3 regions of the Gordonia sp. McavH-238-E genome follow, and region 3 is predicted to be linked to each of the others. Evidence: predicted binding sites of a transcription regulator. Region 3 holds the regulator's gene; each other region holds the start of a gene.
What was found. Region 3 encodes LexA, which represses DNA repair genes until DNA is damaged. Its sites were predicted from a motif close to CGAACANNTGTTCG; they were not measured.

Region 1 (7,493 bases), on a different contig from region 3:
ACTCCGGCTCACCGGTCGCCCGACGCTCCGATCGGGACCAGTGGGAGCAGGTCGGCGACCAGGCCGGCGCGGTGTCCGGAGGCGTCGATGTCGCCCGCGGCGAGCGCGTCGTCGTAGGACAGGACGCCCGCGACGAGCAGCAGCCAGGTCCGCGGCGACATCTCGACGACGTTCGGCGGCGTCCCGCGGGTGTGGCGGGGACCCTCGATGCACTGCACCGCGACGAACGGGGGCACCCGGACCTCGACCGAGTTCCCGGGCGCCAGTTGTTCGAGCGTCCGGGCCGACTGTCGGACGGCGTCGGCGAGGGCGGCTCGTCCCGGCGGCGGCGCGGTCGGGTCGACGAGCCAGTCCGAGACGGCCAGCACTGCGGCTCGGACCTCTGCTGGATCCACTCTCCTGCGTGGCGGCACCCGGCCATTCTCCCAACAGGGTTCGGGGCGGCCCGGATCGGGCAGTATTGACCGCATGGGAGCCGAGGTGTCCAAGCAGCAGTTCACCGGCGAGGACCGGGTTCGTTTCCGGCGTCAGGTGGGGCGCGGGACGGAAGCGATCGCCCGGATGCTCGCCGACGGGTTGTTCACCGACCAGGGGCGTCCGCCGAAGCCGCTGCTCGGCATGGAGGTCGAGCTGAACCTCGTCGACGAGGACATGCGACCGGCGATGGCCAACGCCGCCGTCCTCGAGGCGATCGCCGATCCCGACTACCAGACCGAACTCGGTCAGTTCAACATCGAGATCAACGTCTCGCCGCGACCGTTCACCACCGACGACACGATCTCACTCGAACAGGCGCTCCGCACGTCGCTCAACCGGGCTGAACAGCGGGCCGCGCAGACCTCGAGCCACCTCGTGATGATCGGCATGCTCCCGACGCTGAGGTCCGAACACTTCGCCCATCACTGGATCTCGGCGAACCCACGGTACGACCTGCTGAACGAGCAGATCTTCGCCGCGCGGGGCGAGGACCTCGAGATCGACATCACCGGCGTACCGCTGACCGACGCCCACCACACCGAACATCTGCGCACCTCGACCGACTCGATCCTGCCCGAGGCCGCCTGCACATCCCTCCAGCTGCACCTCCGGGTGGCGCCGGAAGACTTTGCCGCGCATTGGAATGCGGCCCAGGCCATCGCCGGTGTGCAGGTCGCACTGGCCGGCAACTCGCCGTTCCTCGCCGAGACCGCGCTGTGGCACGAGAGCCGCATCCCGGTCTTCGAGCAGGCCACCGACACCCGGCCGCTGGAGCTGAAGAACCAAGGCGTGCGGCCTCGAGTGTGGTTCGGGGAGCGATGGATCAACACGATCTTCGACCTCTTCGAGGAGAACACCCGCTACTTCCCCGCCCTCCTCCCGGTCTCCACCGACACCGATCCGCTCGCCGAACTCGACGACGGACGCATCCCGACCCTCGACGAGCTGCGCCTGCACAACGGGACCGTGTACCGCTGGAACCGGCCGGTCTACGACATCCACGAGGGCCAGGCCCACCTCCGCGTCGAGAACCGCGTGCTGCCCGCCGGCCCGACGGTCGTCGACACGATGGCCAATGCCGCCTTCTACTACGGTGTCGTCCGCGGTCTCGTCGAGTCCGACCGCCCGCTGTGGTCGCGGATGTCGTTCAATGCCGCCGCCGAGAACCTGCAGTCCGGCGCACGCGCCGGGATGGAGTCCCAGTTGTACTGGCCCGACGTCGGCTGGGTCCGGCCCGACGAACTCGTTCTCCGCCGGCTCCTCGTGCTCGCCGAGGACGGACTGCGCCGGTTCGGGGTCTCCGACAAGGCCCGCAAGCGCTACCTCTCGGTCATCGAGGGCCGCTGCATCTCTCGTCAGACCGGGTCGGTCTGGCAACGCCAGGCCGTGGCGGCCCGCGAACGCGCGGGCGAGAGCCGGGCGCAGGCCTTGCAGGGAATGCTGCGCGACTACGTGACCCAGATGCACGAGGGCGAGCCGGTACACACCTGGGAGGTCTGAGACCCGGCCGTCGACCCGTGGCGACGGAGCTGCTTTAATGGAAACAATTCCCATTAAGGAGGCTCCGTTGAAGGTCCGTGCATCCATCCGTTCGTTGAAGAACCAGCCCGGCTCGCAGGTGGTCAAGCGCAAGGGACGCATCTACGTGATCAACAAGGGCAACCCCAGATTCAAGGCGCGCCAGGGTTGATGGCCGGCGCGGAGGGCGACGTTCCGCCGCGGGGACTTCCGCCCAGTCCGCGCGAGAAGGTTGTCACACCGGTCCCCGCGCATCAGCATGCTCGGCATGACCATCCCCGAACGCTACGCCGACCCCGAAGCCACCCTCGACGTGGTCAGCGAGGTCCTCGGCGTTCAGCTGGCGCACCGTTCGGTCCGTCGGTTCCTGCCGGATCCCGTCGATGATGCCCGGCTCCACGCCATCGTCGCGGCGGCACAGTCGGCCCCGACATCGTCGAACCTGCAGGCGTGGAGCGTGATCGCGGTGCGAGATCCGGATCGCAAGCGCCGGTTGTCGATGCTGGCCAGCAACCAGGGGTTCATCGACGACGCGCCGCTGTTCCTGGTCTGGGTCGCCGATCTCGGCCGTGCCCGGCGCCTCGCTACGCGCCGGGCAGTGCCGCTCGATGCGACCGACTATCTGGAATCCACGATCATCGGGTTCGTCGACACCGCACTCGCCGCCCAGAACGCGGTCGTCGCCGCCGAATCATTGGGCCTCGGCACGGTGTTCGTCGGCGCAATCCGTAATCACCCCCTAGAGGTGGCCGACGAGCTGAGATTGCCCGACCATGCGATCGCAACCTTCGGGTTGGCGATCGGCCGACCCGACCCCACCGAGCCTGCGGGCGTCAAACCCCGCCTCCCCCAAGCCGCCGTTCTCCACCGCGAGACCTACGACGCCGCGGCCGCGGACTCGCACGTCGATGCCTACGACGGGACACTGACCGGATACAACAGCCGGCATGGCCTCGACGGCGACTGGAGCACAAGGGTTCTCGCCCGGCTCGCCGGCGCAGAGTCGTTGCACGGTCGGGAGAACCTACGTGCCCAATTAGAAGCGCGCGGGCTGCCGTCGTGGTGACGACGCCCCGTTGACTGCAACGACGATGTTCGTTGTTCCGCTAGGTTATATCTGTTGCCACCGACAAGCTCCCTTCACCATCACAAGAGGCCATACAGATTGCTGGACAGCGCTTTTCGCAACCAGATGCGCCGAGATCGTGTACACTCGAACGTACATTCGCAGCAACGGCTCCCGGGGGAGGTGACCGTCATGGCCGACACGACACACGTCGACGACGATTCGGCGGCGCCGCAACCGCGTGCCGTCGAGCTGGTGGCCGAGCTGCATGCGATTCTCGACAAATTGCAGACTGTGGACCTGTCGCCGTGTACCGATGCCGAGTTGACTGACTTGGCAGCCGATACCGAACGTGCCATCGCACGGTTGACCGTCGCGGGTGACCGGCAGATCGATCAAGTCGAAGCCCGCGACCTCCCCCGCAAGACCGGCTGCCGCACGCTCATGCAGTTCATGACCCACCGGCTGCGAGTCTCCAACCCAATGCGCCGCCGCAAGCAGATGGACGCCACCGCCACCCGCACCAGCCTCGGCGGTGACATCTTGGAGCCCGAACACCCTTGCCTGGCTGAGGCATTCGCGCGAGGCGCCGTCGGCACCGCACACGTCCAAGCCGCCCTCGACGTCCTCGACCGCATCCCGAACGCTGTCGACCACGACGTGAAAGTCGCTGCGGAACGTCAGATGGCCGAGATCGCCGCCGACCACACACCCGCCGACATCACCCAATTGGGCGCGCGCTTGTTGGCCCATCTCGACCCGGACGGCACCCTGTCCGACGACACCGACCAGAAACGGCGCCGCGGCGTGTGGATCGGGCGGCAACGCGCCGACGGCACCGCCACCATCTCCGGCACCCTCAGTCCTGAACTGAATGCCCGACTGACGATGATGTTCGCCGTCTGGGGCAAACCCGGACTCAACAACCCCGACGACCCCGCCTCGCCGTCCGGACCGGCCGGCACCGCCGACCCCGACGCCCTCGCGCTCGCCGCCGATCGTGACGGCCGCACCCTCGCCCAGACGAATCACGATGCGCTCGACGCCGCCCTGGCTGCGGGTTTCGCCGACGGCACGCTCGGAACCTCGCACCGCGGCCTGCCCGTGCAATTGATCATCAAAGCCGACCTCAATGATCTGATCCGTGAAGCCGGGCTCGCCACCACCGCCACCGGCACCCTGCTGCCCATCCCCGACCTGATCGCGATGGCCGGCGACATGCAACCGTGGCTCGCGATCTTCAAAGACGCCACCGCCGTGCCGCTGTACTTCGGTAGGGGGAAACGTCTGGCCACCCGCGAACAACGCCTCGTCTCCTTCGCCCGCCCCGACGGGGAAGTGTGCTCGGCGCCCGGGTGCGATCAACCCGCCACCCACGTCGAACTCCACCACGCCCAGAAAGACTGGGCCAAAGGTGGTCTCACCGACATCGACGACCTCGCACCCGCCTGCCCCCGACACAACCGAATGGTCGGCGACCAGCCCGGGCAGTACGCCACCCGCATCGAACGGTCCGGACCCGACGAAGGCCGCTGCCTCTGGCGGCTCAACACCGAACCCGGCGCGCCACCCAACCCCGAACACATCAACCGCCGGCCCGACATACCCCGGCGGTTCACCACCCACCTGAACACAGTGCGCAACGAGATCCACGGACCACCAACCCGGTCCGGCGATCAACCACGCCCAGACCTGTCGCGCGCCGACGCCGTCGGTCATGGCGACAGCGGTCGGCGTCTCGAACTCGCCTACCGCGAATTGGTCCACCCGCGAACAATGCCGGAAGATCTCATCACCCGACCCCTTACTCCAGTCGAAGCAGAACTCGCACGCATACTCACCGACCACGTGTGATCGCAGCGCAACTCGACCGACTTTGCGCCGACGGCGAGTGGACGGCGCGATACGCCGTAACCAATGCGGCCCATCTGTGCGGGCCGCCCACGATGGTGCAGGCGGAAATCAAGGCCATCGACACCTCGCACAAGTTCGGATCACCCCGACCACCGTCGTCGAGAGCGACTACTTCCGAGCGAACAGCCCCCGGCCCGTCACGAGCGGGAGATCGAGTGCGGTGACCAGGCCTGGCTTCGCATCGACAACGGCTGCAACGGAATTGACCAGGCGCATCGCGGTGACGATCATGCCGGACACGTTGTGGTCACCGTTCTCGCCGTGATGCCCGAACTCGACGGCCATCTCGGGTTCGCCGGAGATCTCGATGCGGTAGCACCCGTCCCCCGTGGTCGGAGACGGCCAGTCCGGGCACTGATCGGGGTGGGTGCGTGTGTAGTGTTCCAGCACAACGCGATCCACGCCGTCGACCTGGCCGACGACCTCGAAGCGCACCGCGGCCATCGTCCCCTTGGGGATCTCGACGGACACCGTGGAGTAGTCGCGATCGGCCTCCACCCGGTCGACACGTTCGACGAGCGGCTCGTCGAGCACGAGGTCGAGGCCGGCGGCGATCTGTCGAACGACACTCCCCCACCCCATCGACAGGATGCCCGGCGCGAAGATCAGCGGTGTCGTGTCCAGGGGCTGCCCGAAGCCGAACAGATCCCGCATGACGACCGGCTGGTAGTAGGTCGAGTAGTCGGCGATCTCTTGACAGCGCACCTCGTCGATGCGCTGCGACAGGCTCGTCATCGCCAGCGGCAGCACGTCGTTGGCGAATCCCGGGTCGATGCCGTTGACGTGGAGGCTCGCCCCGCCCGACTCGCCCGCGGCCGCGATCCGGCCCAGAAGCGAATCCGGCAGAATCCCCTGCGGGAACTGCAGCACCACCGGGCCGCTCGACACCACGTTGATCCCGTTCTCCACGAAGAAGATCAGATCTTCGATCGACTCCATGACGCGATCGTCGGTCATCGCCGTGTGCACGATGCAGTCGGGTTTCAGGGCGATCAACGCATCACGGTCGTCGGTCGCGGCGACGCCCAGCTCACGGTCGAGACCGGCCAGCTCACCGGCGTCCTTGCCGACCTTGGCGGGGTCGGACACCCACACCCCCACGAGTTCGAGGTCGGGCCGGGCGTCGATCCCGGCGATGGCATGTCGTCCGACGGTTCCGGTCGACCACTCGACCACGCGCAATGTCATGCGAACCAAACTAGAACACGTTCCACTTCGGCGCGTCGATTCGGTGAGATGCATCGCTAAGGTCGGAGCTGTGACTGCCATGTCGCCCCCAGATCCCGCGGCCGCCCCGATCGCCATCGACCACGACGGTCATCGGACGATGCTCAAGTGGCACCGTGGCCGACGCCGCGCCGACGATCCGGCGTTCACCGCGACCCGCATCGTCGAGGGCATGCGTCTCGGCGCGAGCATCGAGATCGACCTCGTGATCCACGCCGAGCGCGGCTTCGCCGTCCTGCACGACCGCACCGTCGACCACGCCACCACCGGCACCGGCGCGGTGTCGGCACTCCCCGCGTCGTACCTGCGCGACCTGCACCTGCTGGACAACACCGGCCGACCCATCGAGGATCGCGTGCTCCTGCTCGAGGATCTGACCGAGCTCTTCGACGGCGTCGACATCGCGCCCACCGCGTCGCTCCAGCTCGACTTCAAGGAAGACGACGCCGCTCTCGACCCGGCGGCCGTGGCGGTGTTCGCCCGCAGCGTTGCGCCGCACGCGAGGCACTACATCCTGTCGTGCGGCGACGCCGCGGCGGTCGAGACGCTGACCTCGGCCGCGCCGGGCATCCGGATCGGTTACGACCCTTGCCATCACGGTGCCGCCGAGGCCGCGATCCGATCCAGGGACTTCGACGGCTTCGTCGACCGCGCGGTGGCGGCATCACCGGATGCCGAGATGGTCTACCTGGAGAACCGGTTGATCCTGGCGGCCGATCGTCGCGGCCACGATCTGATCGGCGCTTTTCACGAGAACCGTCGTCTGGTCGACGGGTACACGGTCACGCGGGTCGGGCCACGTGTCGCCCCGGACATCAGACGGTTGCTGGACTTGCGAATCGATCAGATCACGACCGACGATCCCGAGGCCCTGGCGACGCTCGATCTCGACGGCCCCGTTCGCGATCCCGGCTCCCGGCTGATCCATTGGTTCCGCTGGGCGGGAGGACATTCAGACGTGGAGTGACCAGAACGGTTCGACCGGGATGTTCCGGATCACGAACCAGACCAGGACGACCACGAGCACGACGACTCCGGAGTACCTGAGGTGCTGCCAGCTGCGAACCCGGCGACCGGTCCACAGCCGCACGCAGTACGCGCCGAAGGCGACGAGCAGCAACCCCATCGCGAGCACCCCGACCGCGTTGTAATGCAGGGCGGCCGGGACATCAGCGTGGAGCAGCGAATAGATCGCCCGGAGCGATCCACAACCCGGGCACGTCACCCCGAAGATGAGCTTGGTCGGACACACCGGAAGGGCGCCGCCCGGTGTCGTCGGATCGCCGAACCA
Region 2 (7,493 bases), on a different contig from region 3:
GCGCGGCACGACCTGCTGCGGTCCGGCGATGGCGTCGGTCGAGTGCGCGCTGGGCGGCGCGCGACCGTGTCGCCCGTTCGGACTCGATGCGGGTCCGGCGGGACCGTCGAGAGTCGCGGTCGTCGTCGGCGGCACGCGACGGGGCCTCGTGCAGGATGGTCATGCTCAGCCCTTCTTCTCGACTCGTTCGATCGCGCGGACACGAACCGGTGCCGAGCGCGGGTTGGTGGCCAGTTCGGTGTCGTCCGGACGCTCGGCCCCGCGGGTGATGAGACGGAAATCCGGTGCAGTGCCGGGCAATTCGACGGGAAGCCCGGGAGGCGAGGTCGACGTCGTGCGCGTGGCGAACTCGCGCTTGACGATCCGGTCCTCCAACGATTGATAACTCATCACCGCGACCCGGCCACCGACCACGAGTGAGTCCAGCGCCGCGGGCAATGCCTCACGCAGGACGTCCAATTCGTGGTTGACCTCGATGCGCAGTGCCTGAAAGGTCCGCTTCGCCGGGTGCCCGCCGGTCCGCCTGGTGGCCGCGGGGATCGCGTCGTAGAGCAGTTCGACGAGACGTGCGCTGGTCGTGAACGGCTGCTTGTCCCGCTCGCGGAGAACCGCCGACGCGATCCGTCCGGCGAATCGTTCCTCGCCGTAATCGGAGAGCACGCGGGCCAATTCACCGTGCGAATACGTGTTGAGCACGTCAGCGGCGGTGAGCGGATCGTCGGCATTCATCCGCATGTCCAGCGGCGCGTCCACCGCGTAGGCGAACCCGCGCCCCGCCTGATCCAGCTGCATCGAGGACACACCGAGATCGAACAGCGCGGCGTCGAGCGCCGATTCGCCCGCCGCGTCCATCACCTCACGGATCTGGTGAAACGTGGCCTGGTGCAGGGAGATCCGGTCGGCGTACGAAGCCAGGCGTGCGCGGGCGATCTCGAGGGCGGACGCATCTCGATCGATGCCGACCACCCTGGCGTTCGGGAACGACTCGAGGATGAGTTGGCTGTGCCCGCCGGCGCCGAGCGTGGCGTCGAGAAAGACCCGTGGTTCATCGGAATCCAGTGCGGGGGCGAGTAGTTCGACGATCCGAGTACCCATCACCGGTACGTGTCCGTACTCGCCGGAACGGCGAGGTTCGTCACCTGCATCGACCATGATGAAGACCCCCCATCGGCATGTGTGCGGTATCGGCGGTGGGCGGTTGCTTCTGGTCGGCGAGAGCAGGCGGTCGGATGGAGCGGGGTCCCGACCCGATCACGCACCTGGCGTTGGGGAAGTACGCCAGGGTCGCGACCGGGCCGAGGCCTCGTGCCACCCGAAGCCTCTGGGCACCGAACTCGCCCATCGGTTGCTGTCTCTTCGGTCTGTCTCTTGGTCGGTCGCCGGGCCTGGGTGGCCCGGCTACAGCACCGCGTTCAGGGCCGCGGAGTTGGCGGCCGAGAAGTTCTCCTCGTGGCTGGTCTGGTACTCGTTCCACGCGGCCGAGTCCCAGATCTCGAGGTGGTCGAAACTGCCGAACACCACGCACTCTTTCGTCAGCCCCGCGTAGACACGATGGTCGGCGGACAGGCTGATCCTGCCCTGACCATCTGGTCGTTGTTCTTCCGAACCGGCGAAGAAGGTTCGCTGGAAGGCACGCAGATCGGGATCGTTTCGAGATGCCTCGACGATCCGAGCGGCGATCGCATCGAACTCCTCGGTCCGGTACACCGACAAGCTGTGATCTTGGCCTTTGGTGACCACTACCCCTCCTGCCAGTGCGTCGCGGAACTTGGCGGGCAGCGTGAGCCGCCCCTTGTCGTCCAACTTGGGCGTGTAGGTACCGACGAATCGCACGGACACGTCGACACCTCCTGCCCACCAGATTCCGCGCCGTCCTGCGCCTCACCCGGTGATGCCACAGTACCCCACTTTCCACCACTTTCCACCCCATACGCCCCCTGATTCACCCCACCTCAGCAAATATGCAGTTCAGAGACATTGATTCGAGTGTGGCGAAGCCTGCCTCGGCGCGTCGCGAGAAGAAATCTCGACGCGAGCGGCGTGACAAGAGGTGCTTTGTGTTGCCAGAGAGGCTTGAATGACCGGGCGAAACCGATGGGTGGGGCGTAGTGGGGCGCCTAGGTGGGGGGAACTGGGGATCGCCGGTGGGGTGAAGTGGGGACACCGCCGACTGGGCGTCCAATCTCGTCGACCGTGCGTCCGATCCCGTCGACTGAGCGTCACGCAGTGTTTCGGAACTCACAGGAGGCGAACGGCAGCACGAAAAGAGCCGCGTGCCCGAAGGCACGCGGCTCTCGCTATGCAGTTGTGTCGCGGGGTCGGTCAGCCGATCGACGAACGCGGAGTCGCGATCAGCGGATCACTCTTGCTCGAACCGGCGATTGAATCGCTCCTCCATACGTTCGGACAGCTTGCGCTTGCCGCCGGACGACCCGGATTGCTTCTTGCCGGCCCTGGGCGCCGACGAACCGGACTCGGCGGTGCCGCTGCTGTCTCCCCAGAGAGCGAAGAGACCGGCCCCGAACATCACCAGGAAGCCCAGCAGGCTCACTATCGGGAATCCGCCGATACTGATGTCGACGATGAGTCCACCGACCAGCATCACCAGGCCGACGACGAAGATCGCCGCCGCCTGCAAGCGACGACGACCGCTCGACCTCCCCAGACGCCGACGCTTGACACTGGACGCAAACTTGGGGTCTTCCGCGTACAGCGCGCTCTCGATTTGTTCGAGCATGCGTTGCTCGTGCTCCGAAAGTGGCACCGACCCTCCTTCTCACTGATCCGCGACGCCGACGAAGGTCACCCGCGACCGGAAAGGCGTCTGCGCCTATATCGTCCCATGATACGAGGTGAAACCGACCGCGACCACCATTACTCGCCGTTGCGGATGACCGGCCGGTGCGAGATACGGCAAAGTGTGGCCCGATTCACGCTGTCGCGCCGATCTGAGGGGCCTCGAAACCGAGTTTTCCTTGCTCGTAGGCGATGACCATCGTCTCGACCTGGCGCAGGAAATCGAGGACGAGCAGACGCATTCCGGCCACGCTGTCGGGGTCGACCGTGCGGATGATGCCGGACTCGATCTTCATCCGGACCGGCGAGAGCGCCGCGAACCGCGCGGCGATGGGCGCCAGCTCAGGTGCGACCATGCCGATGCGTGTCCACGCGTTCGAGGTCGACGTCCTGCGCCGGACCGTGCCGATCGGCTCGTGGACGGCCAGGGCCGCACCCGATGCGCGGAGGGCGACCAGATACAGCTGTCGAAAACGTTCGGCGCCGTCGTCGACGCCGTCAGCGTTGTCGAGGAGCAGGTGTGCGCGCTCGAGGAGATCGCGGGCGCGGCCGACCATCACCGGATCGACGGGTGCCCCGTGGGTGAGAGCTGTGGCGCTGCGACTCCTGGCCATGCCGTCCTCCTCCTCGTGCGTGTGGTCGTTGTGTCCGGCGGCAGACGCTTCCCTCGTCCGCCGCCGGACCGTGTCGTGGATGAACGCGAACAGCTTGCGGAGGCACATTCATCGAACATCCGTTCGACACGTTCAATATAGCTAGCCCAGCGTCGGTGTTCAAGACATCTGTGACCCGAACCCACCGCCGGCCTGTACAACGCCACCACCCGCGACCCGATTCCTGCCGAGTGTGCATCATCGATAGGACAATTCCCGGAAGTGTCCGGCGCCGGTATCCACCCCAGAGGGCGGTGCGCCGTCGGTGATGCCGAGCGACTCATACGCGGCCGACGACGACGCAGACACCGACGACGCAGAGAACGACTACACAAAGAACGACGACGAGGAGAACGGGAGTCCGTTGACGATCCGCCTGGTGAGCCTGACCGGCCAGGACGCCCGGGCCTGGCTCGAGCCCGCACTGGAGATCTACGTGACCGCGATGAACTATCCGCGCGGTACCGAGATCCACCGCGCCGGGCTCTGGCGTGAGCACATCGGCCGGCCCGGATGGCGCGCAGTGGGAGCGGTCGAGACCGTGAGTCCCTACGAGGCGCGGACCATGCCTGCCGCGCGCCGTCGGGTGGGTCCGCCGGTCGGCATCGGGCCCGACGACCTGCTGGTCGGCATCGCCTACGGATACACGGGCGCGACCGGCCAATGGTGGAACCAGCAGCTGCGACTCGGACTCCGTCAGACCGGCCGGCCGCCCGAGACGATCGAGGCGATCGCCCGCGACTACTTCGAACTCACCGAATTGCACGTGCACCCCACCGCCCAGGGACGAGGAATCGGCCAGTGGCTGCTCGCGCGACTCCTCGCCGACCGGCCCGAACGTCACGTACTCCTCTCGACCCCGGAGATCCCTGCCGAGGACAACCGGGCCTGGTCGCTGTACCGGCGGATGGGCTTCACCGACGTCCTGCGTCATTTCACCTTCACCGGCGACCCCCGTCCGTTCGCCTTCCTCGGACGGCCGCTCCCCCTCGAACTACAACCGCCGACCGCGGCCCGGCGCGCCGAAGCCGGGAGCTGACATGCACGGAACCCGGCGCGACGCCGTCATCATCGGCGGGGGCCACAACGGGCTGATCGCCGCGGCCTATCTGGCACAGGCCGGACGGGAGGTGGAGGTCCTCGAGCGGGACGAGATCCCCGGCGGCGCCGTCTCGACCGTCGAACGGTTCCCCGGGCACCGGGTCGACCGCGGGTCGTCGTCGCACCTGATGATCCGTCACTCCCCCGTCCTCGACGACCTCGAGCTGGCCGCACACGGTCTGCGGTACGTCGACTGCGATCCGTGGGCCTTCGTCCCGGCGACCGGGACGGCCCCGCCGATCGTCTTCCGCACCGACCTCGACGCGACCTGCGCGTCGATCGAGAATGCCTGTGGTGCAGCCGATGCCGCCGCCTACCGCCGATTCGTCGCCACGTGGACACCACGTGCCCGCGCGGTCATGGATGCGTTCTACCAACCGGCGACGATGGGTCGGTTCGGCCGGGCCTTCGGCGGGCTCGGCGACACCGCGACCACGGCGCGCACCGGATTCCTCGGCCGGCGGGGCGGCCGGGTGCTGAACCTCACCGCCGAGTTGATGGCCTCGGGCGACTCGCTTCTCGACGAGTACTTCGACTCCGAACAGCTCAAGGCCGGACTCGCGTGGTTCGGCGCGCAGTCCGGGCCGCCGATGAGTGCACCGGGGACCGCACCGATGGTCGGCTTCGCCGCACTCATGCACCGGATTCCACCCGGCCGCGCGATCGGGGGCAGCGGTGCCCTCACCGACGCACTCGTACACCGGATCGACCACGATGGCGGCATCGTCTCGTGCGGCGACCCCGCGGTCTCCATCGGGCGCTGCGGCGACCACTGGCAAGTACTCACCCGCAGCGGCGAAACCCGCTGTGCCGGCACCATCATCAGCGCCTGCCACGTGCTGACGACGCTGGATCTCCTCGCCGCCGGCGGCTACGACGCCGGCACCATCGACCGGTGGCGACGCGCCATCGTCGTCGGCAGCGGGATCGGTATGGCGGTACGGCTGGGGACGACGAGTCTGCCCGCCTACCGGGATCTGCCGGACGACCTGCCCGAGCACGGTGTCCATTCGGCTCTCGGACTGCTCGTCACCGACCGCGCCCACCTCACCCGGGCCCACGCCGCGGCGTCGGTGGGCGAGCTCCCGCCGCGTCCCGCCGTGGTCGCGATGAGCTACTCGGCGATCGATCCGACACTCGCTCCGCCGGGCCGTTCCGTCATCAACCTGTGGGCGCAGTGGCATCCGTACCGGCTGGCCGAGGGCGACTGGCCCGCCGCGGCCGACCGGGCCGCGAAGGCCGTCTGCGACGAGGTCGACCGCCATGCACCCGGATTCGCCGAGTCGATCGCACACCGGTACATCCAGACACCGCGGGACCTCGCCGACGAGCTGGGTCTGATCGGCGGCAACATCATGCACGTCGAGATGTCCATCGACCAGATGTTCATGTGGCGCCCGACCCCCGACCTCGCGGGCCACCGGGTGCCCGGCGCCGACGGGCTGCTCCTCGCCGGCGCGTCGACACACCCCGGTGGGGGTGTCACCGGCGCCAGCGGGTACATCGCCGCCCAGTCGGCTCTGCGGCGCGGGCGCCGGGGGTTCGGCCGCCGATCCTGACTCACCGACCGTCCGACCCGAGAAGCGCCCTGGACAAGAACCCTCGGGGCGACCGCCGACCGCGATCTGCCGCCGTGGGCCGGTGGGCGGTGTCCGGGCCGGGTGGTTCGACATCGGGGTGGCCGGGAGACCCGACGCGGCGCGGCACGATGGGTGCCCCGCGCTTCCGTCGAGGTCTGGCACGATGAGCACCGTGCGTTCGTCGAATCCCGTACCGGGTGCGCCCGAGTCCCGCCCAGCCGAACCCCGTCGGGCCCGGCGCCTGCTGCCGTCCGCGGTGGCCGTCGCCCTCGTCGCCCTGTCCCCGTTGATGGCCGGTTGTCTCGAGCGGTCGACGACGGTCGGTGATCGCTACTCGGGGAGCGTGGTCGTCGCGACCACCCCGGACAATCCGCGCGGGACACCGCAGTTCGATCTCCCCGAGTCGATGGCCGGGCAGGTCTCGGTGACCGACTACCGACAGGTGCCCGAGCGACCCGACGCGCCGTCGTCGACTCCCGGCGCCGGACCCGAGAGCCCGGCCCAATCCGAATCCTCCTCCCCCTCCGAGACCGCCGGGAACGATGACGCGGGTGCGGACGGGAATCCCGACGAGGACGATCCCGCCACCCGGGTGGGCTCGCGAGCGACGTTCAGTGATCTGACGGCAGGTCAGTTCGCCCAACTCGGCGACATCGTGGCCGACGCCTACGGCGACACCTCGCTGACGATGGACCTCACCGCCAAGCGCAGCGGCGAGGTCGTGCGATTCCGCGGTGACACCGACCTGACCGAGCTCGTCCCGGAACGCGACTACGTCCAGCTGACCGTCACCTTCGGCGGTCCGGTGACGGCGACGAACGGTGAACAGGTCGGGGAATCGACCGTGACCTGGACGCCTGCACCCGGTGAACCATCGGACTTCAGCGCCGACGCCACCTACCCGGACCCGGCGACCGCCGCGGTCAGCAGCTGGTCGTGGTTCGTCGCCCTGCTGTGCGTCGTGGTGGTCCTGGTGATCGTCCGGATCGCCTACAGCAAGCGATACCGCGGACCACGCCCCGGACGGCCGGTACCGACGAAGTCCGCACCGTCGACGATCTCGGGCGAGGGACTCGCCGCAGCCGCCGATCCCGCAGCAGGTGCGTCACCGACACCGCCCGCCACGGACCGGAAGCCCTCCGCCGGGACGTGATTCGGCAGCCGGTCCGGCGTCAACACCGGTCCGGCGTGCCGGGTCTCCCCGCTCAGGCCGGAACGTGCAGCGCGGCGTCGACGTCCACGCCGAGACGGCCCAGGACCTCGGTCGTGGCCTTGGCGAAGTTGAGGCTGCAGAAATGCAGGCACGGCGCGCCCTCGGCGACGAGGCGCTGCGCCATCTCGGTGGCGAAGTCGATGCCGACGG
Region 3 (7,493 bases):
AGGGTGTGCCCGCGGCGCCGCGAACGGTGTCACGCACTCTGTACCGGGCCTGGACCGCCGACGGGATCGGCACGCTCCCCGAACAGACGACGGTCGACGTCGCCGGGCAGCGGCTGACCCGCTACCCGACGATCGACGTGGTCGCCGATGACAAGGGCCGCCCGCGTGGCGTGATCGTCGTGGACGCGTCCTCCCCCGACGCCCGCGAGCGTCTCCGTCGTCGCGGGCTCGTCGCCCTGCTCGAACTGGCGATTCCCCCGCTGTCCAAACGCCTCGCCGGCTCACTCGATCCGGCCGAACGACTCGCCCTGAGCCTGAGTCCCTATGCGGACATCGAGGCACTGCTCGCCGACTGCACTCGACGGGCCATCCGGGACGCGACCATCGGTGTCGCCGACGCCGAGCTGGCGGCAGTCCGCTCGCCACAATCCTTTTCGGCCTTCCTCGAGCGGATCAGGCCGCGCGTCGCCGAGGCCGCCCCGGACTATTTCTCGCTCGCCGTCGCGGCGCTCGAACGGCTGGCGCCGGTCCGCGCGGCGATCGACCGGCACGCCGGATCGCTGGCTGCCGACGACGTCGCCGAGCAGATCGACCATCTCGTGTTCGACGGCTTCGTGGCAGCCACCGCACGGCGGCATCTGGAGAACCTGCCGCGGTACCTCGACGGTGCGCGGGCACGTCTCGAGGCGCTGCCCGCGTCCGCCGCGCGCGACAAGGCCGGCGTCGCGGTCGTCGATCGCGTCGTCGAGCGGTGGGCCCAACGGCTCGAACAGGTCCCTGAGCACCGACGGGCGATCGTCGACGACGAGGCGCAGTGGCTCGTCGAGGAACTACGGGTCGGGTTGTTCGCCGAGCGTCTCGGTACCGCGTTCCCCGTGTCGGAGAAGCGCGTCCTACGAGCTCTGGACCGACTCGGCTGAGACGGGATCGGTGGTGGCGGTCTCGACACGTCCGCCACCGGACGCCGACGACTTCAGATCGTCGATCTCGCGCTGGAAGTCCTCCACCGAGTCGAACGACCGGTACACCGACGCGAACCGCAGGTACGCCACCTCGTCGAGATCACGCAGCGGACCCAGGATCGCGAGACCGACCTCGTTGCTGGGGATCTCGGCCGATCCGCTCGCGCGCACCGTGTCCTCGACCTGCTGGGCGAGTTGCGCGAGTGCGTCCTCGGCGACGTGCCGGCCCTGACAGGCACGACGCACACCGCGCATGACCTTCTCGCGACTGAACGGCTCGGTGACCCCGTTGCGTTTGACCACGGCGAGCACGGCGCTCTCCACCGTGGAGAATCGGCGCCCGCACTCCACACACGAGCGACGCCGTCGGATGGCCTGCCCTTCATCTGCGACACGCGAGTCGATGACCTTGGTGTCGTCGTTCTTGCAGAAGGGGCAGCGCATCGTGTCCTCACGCAGGTCGCGGGACGCTGGAACGCACCGAAACCGTGCGCCCCGCCGCTTCTCGGCCGGCCCCTGTGCCATCGAGGATACCGCCCGGCCTCAGCGGTACCGGGGGGTGAGCAGGGGCTGACCCACCTGCAGCGCACTCGACGGCAGATCGTTCATCGCGACGATCTCGTCGATCACGATGTCGCGGGGCATCTCGGGCGCCACCCGGCCGGCGATCGTACTGAGGGAATCCCCGGCGCGCACGTGGACGACCTCTGCGCTCACCGCGGCGGGCGTCATCGAGTCCGAATAGTTCTGACCGACGACACCGAACACCCACACGACGAACGCGAGGCCGACGCCGGCGAGGACCGCGACGGCGGTGCGGCGACGGCGACGGAACACCGCCGCATCCGGACCGACCGGCCCGCGGCCCCGGGCACCCACCGCGGAGCCGCAGTGCGTGCCGCCGACGCGTGGCGTCAGTGGCGACCCGCCCACCGGACGGTTGCCTGCCGGCCGGTTGTCGACGGGCCGAGAACCGTCGGACAGCGGGGTCCGGGTCCGGATACGGTCGGCGCGGTCGGTGCGCGCCCGGACGGTGTCGGGACGCTCGGTACGGACGGGAGCGACGAGAGTGGCGGTGCGCATGGTGCCCTCCGGGTGTTCGGTGCGGGATCTTCGGGTGTTCGGGTGTCTGGCATCCGGTGTTCGAACTTCGATCAGATGTTCGATGCACTGATGTTCGAATTTGTAGCACGGCGCACCGACAAAGTCTCGCGACACATCGAACAAATGTTTGAGGTGGAGGTCGCACTCCGCTAGGCTCGGACGCGGCTGAACATCCCCACGGGCCATCTACCAGCACGTTCCGAAGACGAGAGGAACCGAACATGAGTGACACCGGCGATAGGCGCGGCCGAGCGCGGGGAGCCGACGACGAGGCCCCCATCGACGTCGCCGCCGCCGAGGCCTCACTCACCCCGCGCCAGCTCGGGGTCCTGGAAGTCATCCGCCGCTCGGTACGCGAGCGCGGTTACCCGCCGAGCATCCGCGAGATCGGCGACGAGGTCGGCCTGGCCTCGACATCGTCGGTCGCCCACCAGCTACGGACCCTCGAGCGCAAGGGTCTGCTCAAGCGGGATGCGAACCGGCCGCGTGCGGTCAACATCGCGCCGAGCGAATCGCCGTCGCCGGAGACCCCGCCGGCCGGCCGGCTGCCCGAGCCGACCTTCGTGCCGGTCCTCGGCCGGATCGCGGCCGGTGGCCCGATCCTGGCCGAGGAGGCGGTCGAGGACGTGTTCCCGCTTCCTCGCGAGCTGGTCGGCGAGGGCTCGCTCTTCTTGCTGCGCGTCGTGGGCGAGTCGATGATCGACGCCGCCATCTGCGACGGCGACTGGGTCGTCGTGCGGCAGCAGAACGTCGCCGACAACGGCGACATCGTCGCAGCGATGATCGACGGCGAGGCCACCGTGAAGACCTTCAAGCGTCAAGGCGCCAATGTGTGGCTGATGCCGCACAACGAGCTGTTCGATCCCATCCCGGGCAACGACGCCGTGATCCTCGGCAAGGTCGTCACCGTGATGCGGCGAGTCTGACCTCTCCCCCGACCGAACGGTCGAGCACCGCCGCGGCAGCTTCTCGCGCCGCGGCGGGGTCGGACGTGGCCAGCGCGGCGTCGGCGGCGGCGCGGCAGTCCTGCGCGGTCACCTCGCCGAGCCGAGCCCCCACCGCGGCGGCCGCGGCCGGCGCGCTGGACAGCGAGGTCACCCCGAGACCGACGAGCACGCAGGCGAGATTCGGATCGGCAGCCGCCTCACCGCACACCCCGACCGGCTTGCCCTGGCGGACACCCGCTGCGGCGACACCCGCGATCAGGCTGAGCACCGCGGGCTGCCACGGATCGGTCAATCCGGCGAGATCGGCCGACATCCGATCGGCCGCCATCGTGTACTGCGTCAGATCGTTGGTGCCGATCGACACGAAGTCCACCTCGGCGAGCACGGCCTCGGCCAGGATGGCGGCCGCGGGCACCTCGATCATGACCCCGGCGACCAGGCCCCGGCCGCGGACCTCCGCGGCGAAGGCGCGCGCCTCGGACGGCGAGGCGATCATCGGCGCCATGACCCACGGCGCGACGTCGGAACCCGACGCGGCGTGCGCGATCGCGTCGAGCTGGTGGGCTCGGATCTCGGGATGCGCCAGGGCGATTCGATCCCCACGGACACCGAGCGCGGGATTGGATTCGTCTGGGTGGGTCACGAACCTCAAGGGCTTGTCCGAGCCGGCGTCGAGGGTACGGATCACCACCTTCTGCCCGCCGAACGCGTCGAGGACCTCCCGGTAGATCGCGGCCTGTTCGTCCACCGACGGTTCGTCGGCGCGTTCGAGGAAGGCGAGTTCGGTGCGGAAGAGTCCGACGCCCTCGACCGGGTGCCCGGCGGCGGCCCGCGCCGACGATCCGTCGGCGACATTGGCGAGCACCGAGACGGCGATGCCGTCGGCGGTCTGCCCCGGACCCGTCCACCCGGCGACGAGCTCGGCGTGCCGACGATCCTCCTCGACTCGCGCCCGCGCCGTCTCCGCGTCAGGCTCCACCTCGACCCGGCCGGTCGTCCCATCGACGAGAACCGTTGTGCCGGGTCCGATCTCGGCGAGATCGGCCACGGCCACCACACACGGGATCCCCAGTTGCCGGGCGATGATCGCGGTGTGGCTGGTCGGCCCACCCAGCCGGGTGACGAGCGCGATCGTGGTCGTCGGGTCGAGACCGGCGGTGTCGGCGGGTGCGAGGTCGTCGGCGAGCAGCACCGAGGGCACCTGCGGTGTCGGCACGCCCGGTTCGGGTAGACCGAGCAGTTCGGCGAGCACGCGGTCGCGGACATCGTTCAGATCGGTGACCCGCTCGGCCATCAACCCGCCGAGTTTGGTGAACACCGCCGCGAACTGATCGGTCGCGGCGACGGCAGCGGCCTCGGCCGTGGCGCCCTTGGTGATGAGCGCGCTCGCGGCCCCGATCCACCCCCGGTCCTCGGCGAGTCCCGCGGTCGCCGCGAGCACCTCCGCGGTCACCCCGGTGTTCTGGGAGGCGCGCGTACGCAGTCGCGAGGCGACGGCGCCGGCCGCCGTGGCGAAGCGTGTCACCTCGTCGGCACGACGCTCCTCGGGGATCTCCACGCCGACGCCGAGCTTCTCCGGTGAGTGATCGGGTCGCTCGCCCGGCCACAGCGCGGGACCGTGGGCCAGTCCGCCGACCACCGGGGTCCCTGTCAGGATCTGCGCCATCGTCTTGCCTCTCACTCGACTACCGATGTGACCACCGTTACAAAAAGTGCTTGACTTGTCAACACAAACAGGCGTAAACACAATTACTACAACATGCAATCCCACACGCCTCAACAAGCGGGGTGGTCGGAACCGGAGATCGGAGCGGTGTGTACGCCGAGGAGAGACAACAGGCGATCGTCGACGAGGTGCGCGTCGCCGGGCGGGCGTCGGTGGCCGCGCTCGCCGAGAAGTTCGACGTCACGAGCGAGACCGTTCGTCGAGACCTCGCCGTCCTGGAGCGTGCCGGACATCTGCAGCGAGTCCACGGCGGTGCCGTGCGCGCCGAGGTCATGCGCGCCCTGGGCGAGCTCGGCATCGACGAGCGCGAGTCGAGCCAGATCGAACAGAAGACGGCGATCGGCCGGGCGGCGATCCGTTTCCTGCCGCCGGACGGCGGTTCCGTGCTCTTCGACGCCGGCACCACGACCTACCGCGCCGCCGAGGCGACCGCGCCCGATCGGAGGCTCACCCTGTTCACCAACAGCCTGCCCATCGCCGGCCTGCTGGCCGGCACCCACCCCGACGGGCTCCATGCGCTCGGCGGACGCGTCCGTGGTCTCACCCAGGCCACGGTGGGCGTCGAGACGGTGGACGCGCTCCGCCGCCTTCGGGTCACCACCGCGTTCCTCGGCACCAACGGTCTGAGCGAGTCCCATGGGCTGTCGACTCCCGATCCCGACGAGGCGGCGGTGAAAGCGGCGATGGTCGCGGCCGCGCAACGCGTCGTGGTCCTCGCCGACAGCTCGAAGATGGATCGCGAAGACCTCTCCTCCTTCGCCGGGATCGACGACGTCGACGTCCTCATCACCGACTCCGGGATAGACCCGGCCTTCTCGGCGGCACTGTCCGCGCGCGGCGTCGAGGTCGTGATCGCATGATCGTCACCGTCACCGCGAACCCCAGCCTCGATCGCACCCTCGAGCTCGGCGCACCGCTGGCACGCGGCGAGGTGCAGCGCGCCGGTACGGTCCGCACCGAACCCGGCGGCAAGGGCGTCAACGTGGCCCGCGTCGTCGCGGCCGCCGGCCTGTCCACCCGAGCCCTGCTCCCCGCGCGGACGGGCGACCCGCTGTGTACCGCACTCGACGAACTCGGACTCGCCTACGACGCGGTGCCCGTCGACGGCGAGGTCCGCTCCAACATCACGATCGCCGAGTCGGACGGCACGACCACCAAGATCAACGCTCCGGGTGTCGCGCTGACCGAGCGGGATCGCGATGCGCTCGTCGAACTCATCCGGGCGCACGCCGACTCCGCCCAGTGGGTCACCCTCTGCGGCTCCCTCCCGCCCGGCGTACCCGACAACTGGTACCGCGCGATCGCCGACGACCTGGTCCTGGCCGGGTGCCGCGTCGCGGTGGACACCTCCGGCGCCCCGCTCCGGGCGACCGTTGCCGGTCGCGTCGACCTGATCAAACCCAACGAGGACGAACTCGCCGAACTGACCGGCGCCGACCCGGCCACGCTGCGGGAAGCCTTGTCGCGCAACGACCTCGAACCCGTGGTCGAGGCCGCGACCACGATCGCGGAACAGATCGGCGGCAACGTCCTGGCCACACTCGGAGCAGCCGGCGCCGTCCTGGTCACCGCATCGGGCGTCTGGTCGGCGACACCCCCTCCGATCGTGCCGCGCAGCACCGTCGGCGCCGGCGACTCCTCGCTCGCCGGCTTCCTCATCGCCCAGAGCACGGGGGCCTCGCCCGCGGACTGCCTCCGGTCGGCGGTGGCCTACGGCGCCGCGGCCGCCTCGTTAGCGGGCACCCAGGCCCCGACTCCCGACCATCTCGACCTCCCCGGCGTCCGGGTGACCGAACTGTCGGGAGCCGCCCGCATGAGCTGACGCCACCTTCACGGACCCGCACCGCACATCCAGTACCACCCGTTGACCCCGTACCCCCTGTCACCGAAGGACATCCCATGACCGAGCAGATCATCACCGCCCAGACGGTGAGTCTCGACGTCGACGCCGGCGGCGATCCCGCCGCCGTCATCACCACGCTGGCCGACGCGCTCGCCGCGGCCGGCCGGACCACCGATCCCGCCGATCTCGCGCGGGCCGCGCTGGACCGGGAGGCCAAGTCCGCCACCGGGCTTCCCGGCGGCATCGCCATCCCGCACGCCCGGACCGCGTCGGTGACCACGGCCAGTCTCGCCATGGCGCGGCTGTCCCGGAAGGTCGACTTCGGCGCGCCGGACGGGCCGGCCGACCTGGTCTTCCTCATCGCCGCCCCCGAGGGGGGCGCCAGCGCGCACATGAAACTCCTCAGCTCCCTGGCCCGCTCACTCGTCCGGCCCGACTTCGTGGCCTCGCTCCGCGCGGCGGAGAACGAGGAGCGAGTGATCGAACTGGTCGACGAGGCCATCAACCCCGCACCCCCCGCCCCCGCCGCCCCGGCGGCCGTAGCGCCCGCAGCTGCAGCGGTGTCGACCGCGAAGCCCGAGAGCGCACCGGCCCAGAAGGACCCGGCCCCGACCGATCCGGCCCAGACCGCGGACTCGAAGCCGCGCATCGTGGCGATCACCGCGTGCCCCACCGGGATCGCCCACACCTACATGGCCGCCGATGCGCTCAAGTACGCAGCCGAGCGGGCCGGTGTCGAGTTCGCGGTGGAGACCCAGGGGTCCTCGGCCACCACCGCTTTCGACCCGGAGGTGATCGCCTCGGCCGATGCCGTCATCTTCGCCACCGACGTCGGGGTGAAGGGTCGCAACCGGTTCAGCGGCAAACCCGTCATCGCATCCGGGGTGAAACGGGCGATCAACGAACCCGAC

Region 1: the regulator LexA is predicted to act here: its motif matches at 3,210-3,223, upstream of MHN80_RS05530 (HNH endonuclease signature motif containing protein).
Region 2: the regulator LexA is predicted to act here: its motif matches at 3,523-3,536, upstream of MHN80_RS09105 (SAV_6107 family HEPN domain-containing protein).

What each region holds. Positions count from the first base shown of each region.
Region 1 is NZ_JAKRFE010000003.1:270,164-277,656, forward strand. Features, by position in the region: gene MHN80_RS05510 (sterol carrier family protein) at 9-413, opposite strand; gene MHN80_RS05515 (hypothetical protein) at 469-1,977, shown strand; gene ykgO (type B 50S ribosomal protein L36) at 2,045-2,167, shown strand; gene MHN80_RS05525 (NADPH-dependent oxidoreductase) at 2,264-3,061, shown strand; gene MHN80_RS05530 (HNH endonuclease signature motif containing protein) at 3,254-4,915, shown strand; gene MHN80_RS05535 (diacylglycerol kinase) at 5,084-6,163, opposite strand; gene MHN80_RS05540 (glycerophosphodiester phosphodiesterase family protein) at 6,243-7,169, shown strand; gene MHN80_RS05545 (DUF2752 domain-containing protein) at 7,155-7,493, opposite strand, start outside.
Region 2 is NZ_JAKRFE010000005.1:225,310-232,802, forward strand. Features, by position in the region: gene MHN80_RS09085 (hypothetical protein) at 1-163, opposite strand, end outside; gene rsmH (16S rRNA (cytosine(1402)-N(4))-methyltransferase RsmH) at 166-1,152, opposite strand; gene mraZ (division/cell wall cluster transcriptional repressor MraZ) at 1,399-1,839, opposite strand; gene MHN80_RS09100 (DUF3040 domain-containing protein) at 2,360-2,764, opposite strand; gene MHN80_RS09105 (SAV_6107 family HEPN domain-containing protein) at 2,931-3,410, opposite strand; gene MHN80_RS09110 (N-acetyltransferase) at 3,814-4,488, shown strand; gene MHN80_RS09115 (NAD(P)/FAD-dependent oxidoreductase) at 4,490-6,109, shown strand; gene MHN80_RS09120 (DUF3153 domain-containing protein) at 6,294-7,283, shown strand; gene MHN80_RS09125 (methylenetetrahydrofolate reductase) at 7,336-7,493, opposite strand, start outside.
Region 3 is NZ_JAKRFE010000015.1:58,856-66,348, reverse strand. Features, by position in the region: gene hrpA (ATP-dependent RNA helicase HrpA) at 1-920, shown strand, start outside; gene nrdR (transcriptional regulator NrdR) at 894-1,406, opposite strand; gene MHN80_RS20635 (LysM peptidoglycan-binding domain-containing protein) at 1,506-2,045, opposite strand; gene lexA (transcriptional repressor LexA) at 2,288-2,992, shown strand; gene MHN80_RS20625 (phosphoenolpyruvate--protein phosphotransferase) at 2,970-4,679, opposite strand; gene MHN80_RS20620 (DeoR/GlpR family DNA-binding transcription regulator) at 4,829-5,599, shown strand; gene pfkB (1-phosphofructokinase) at 5,596-6,561, shown strand; gene MHN80_RS20610 (fructose-specific PTS transporter subunit EIIC) at 6,639-7,493, shown strand, end outside.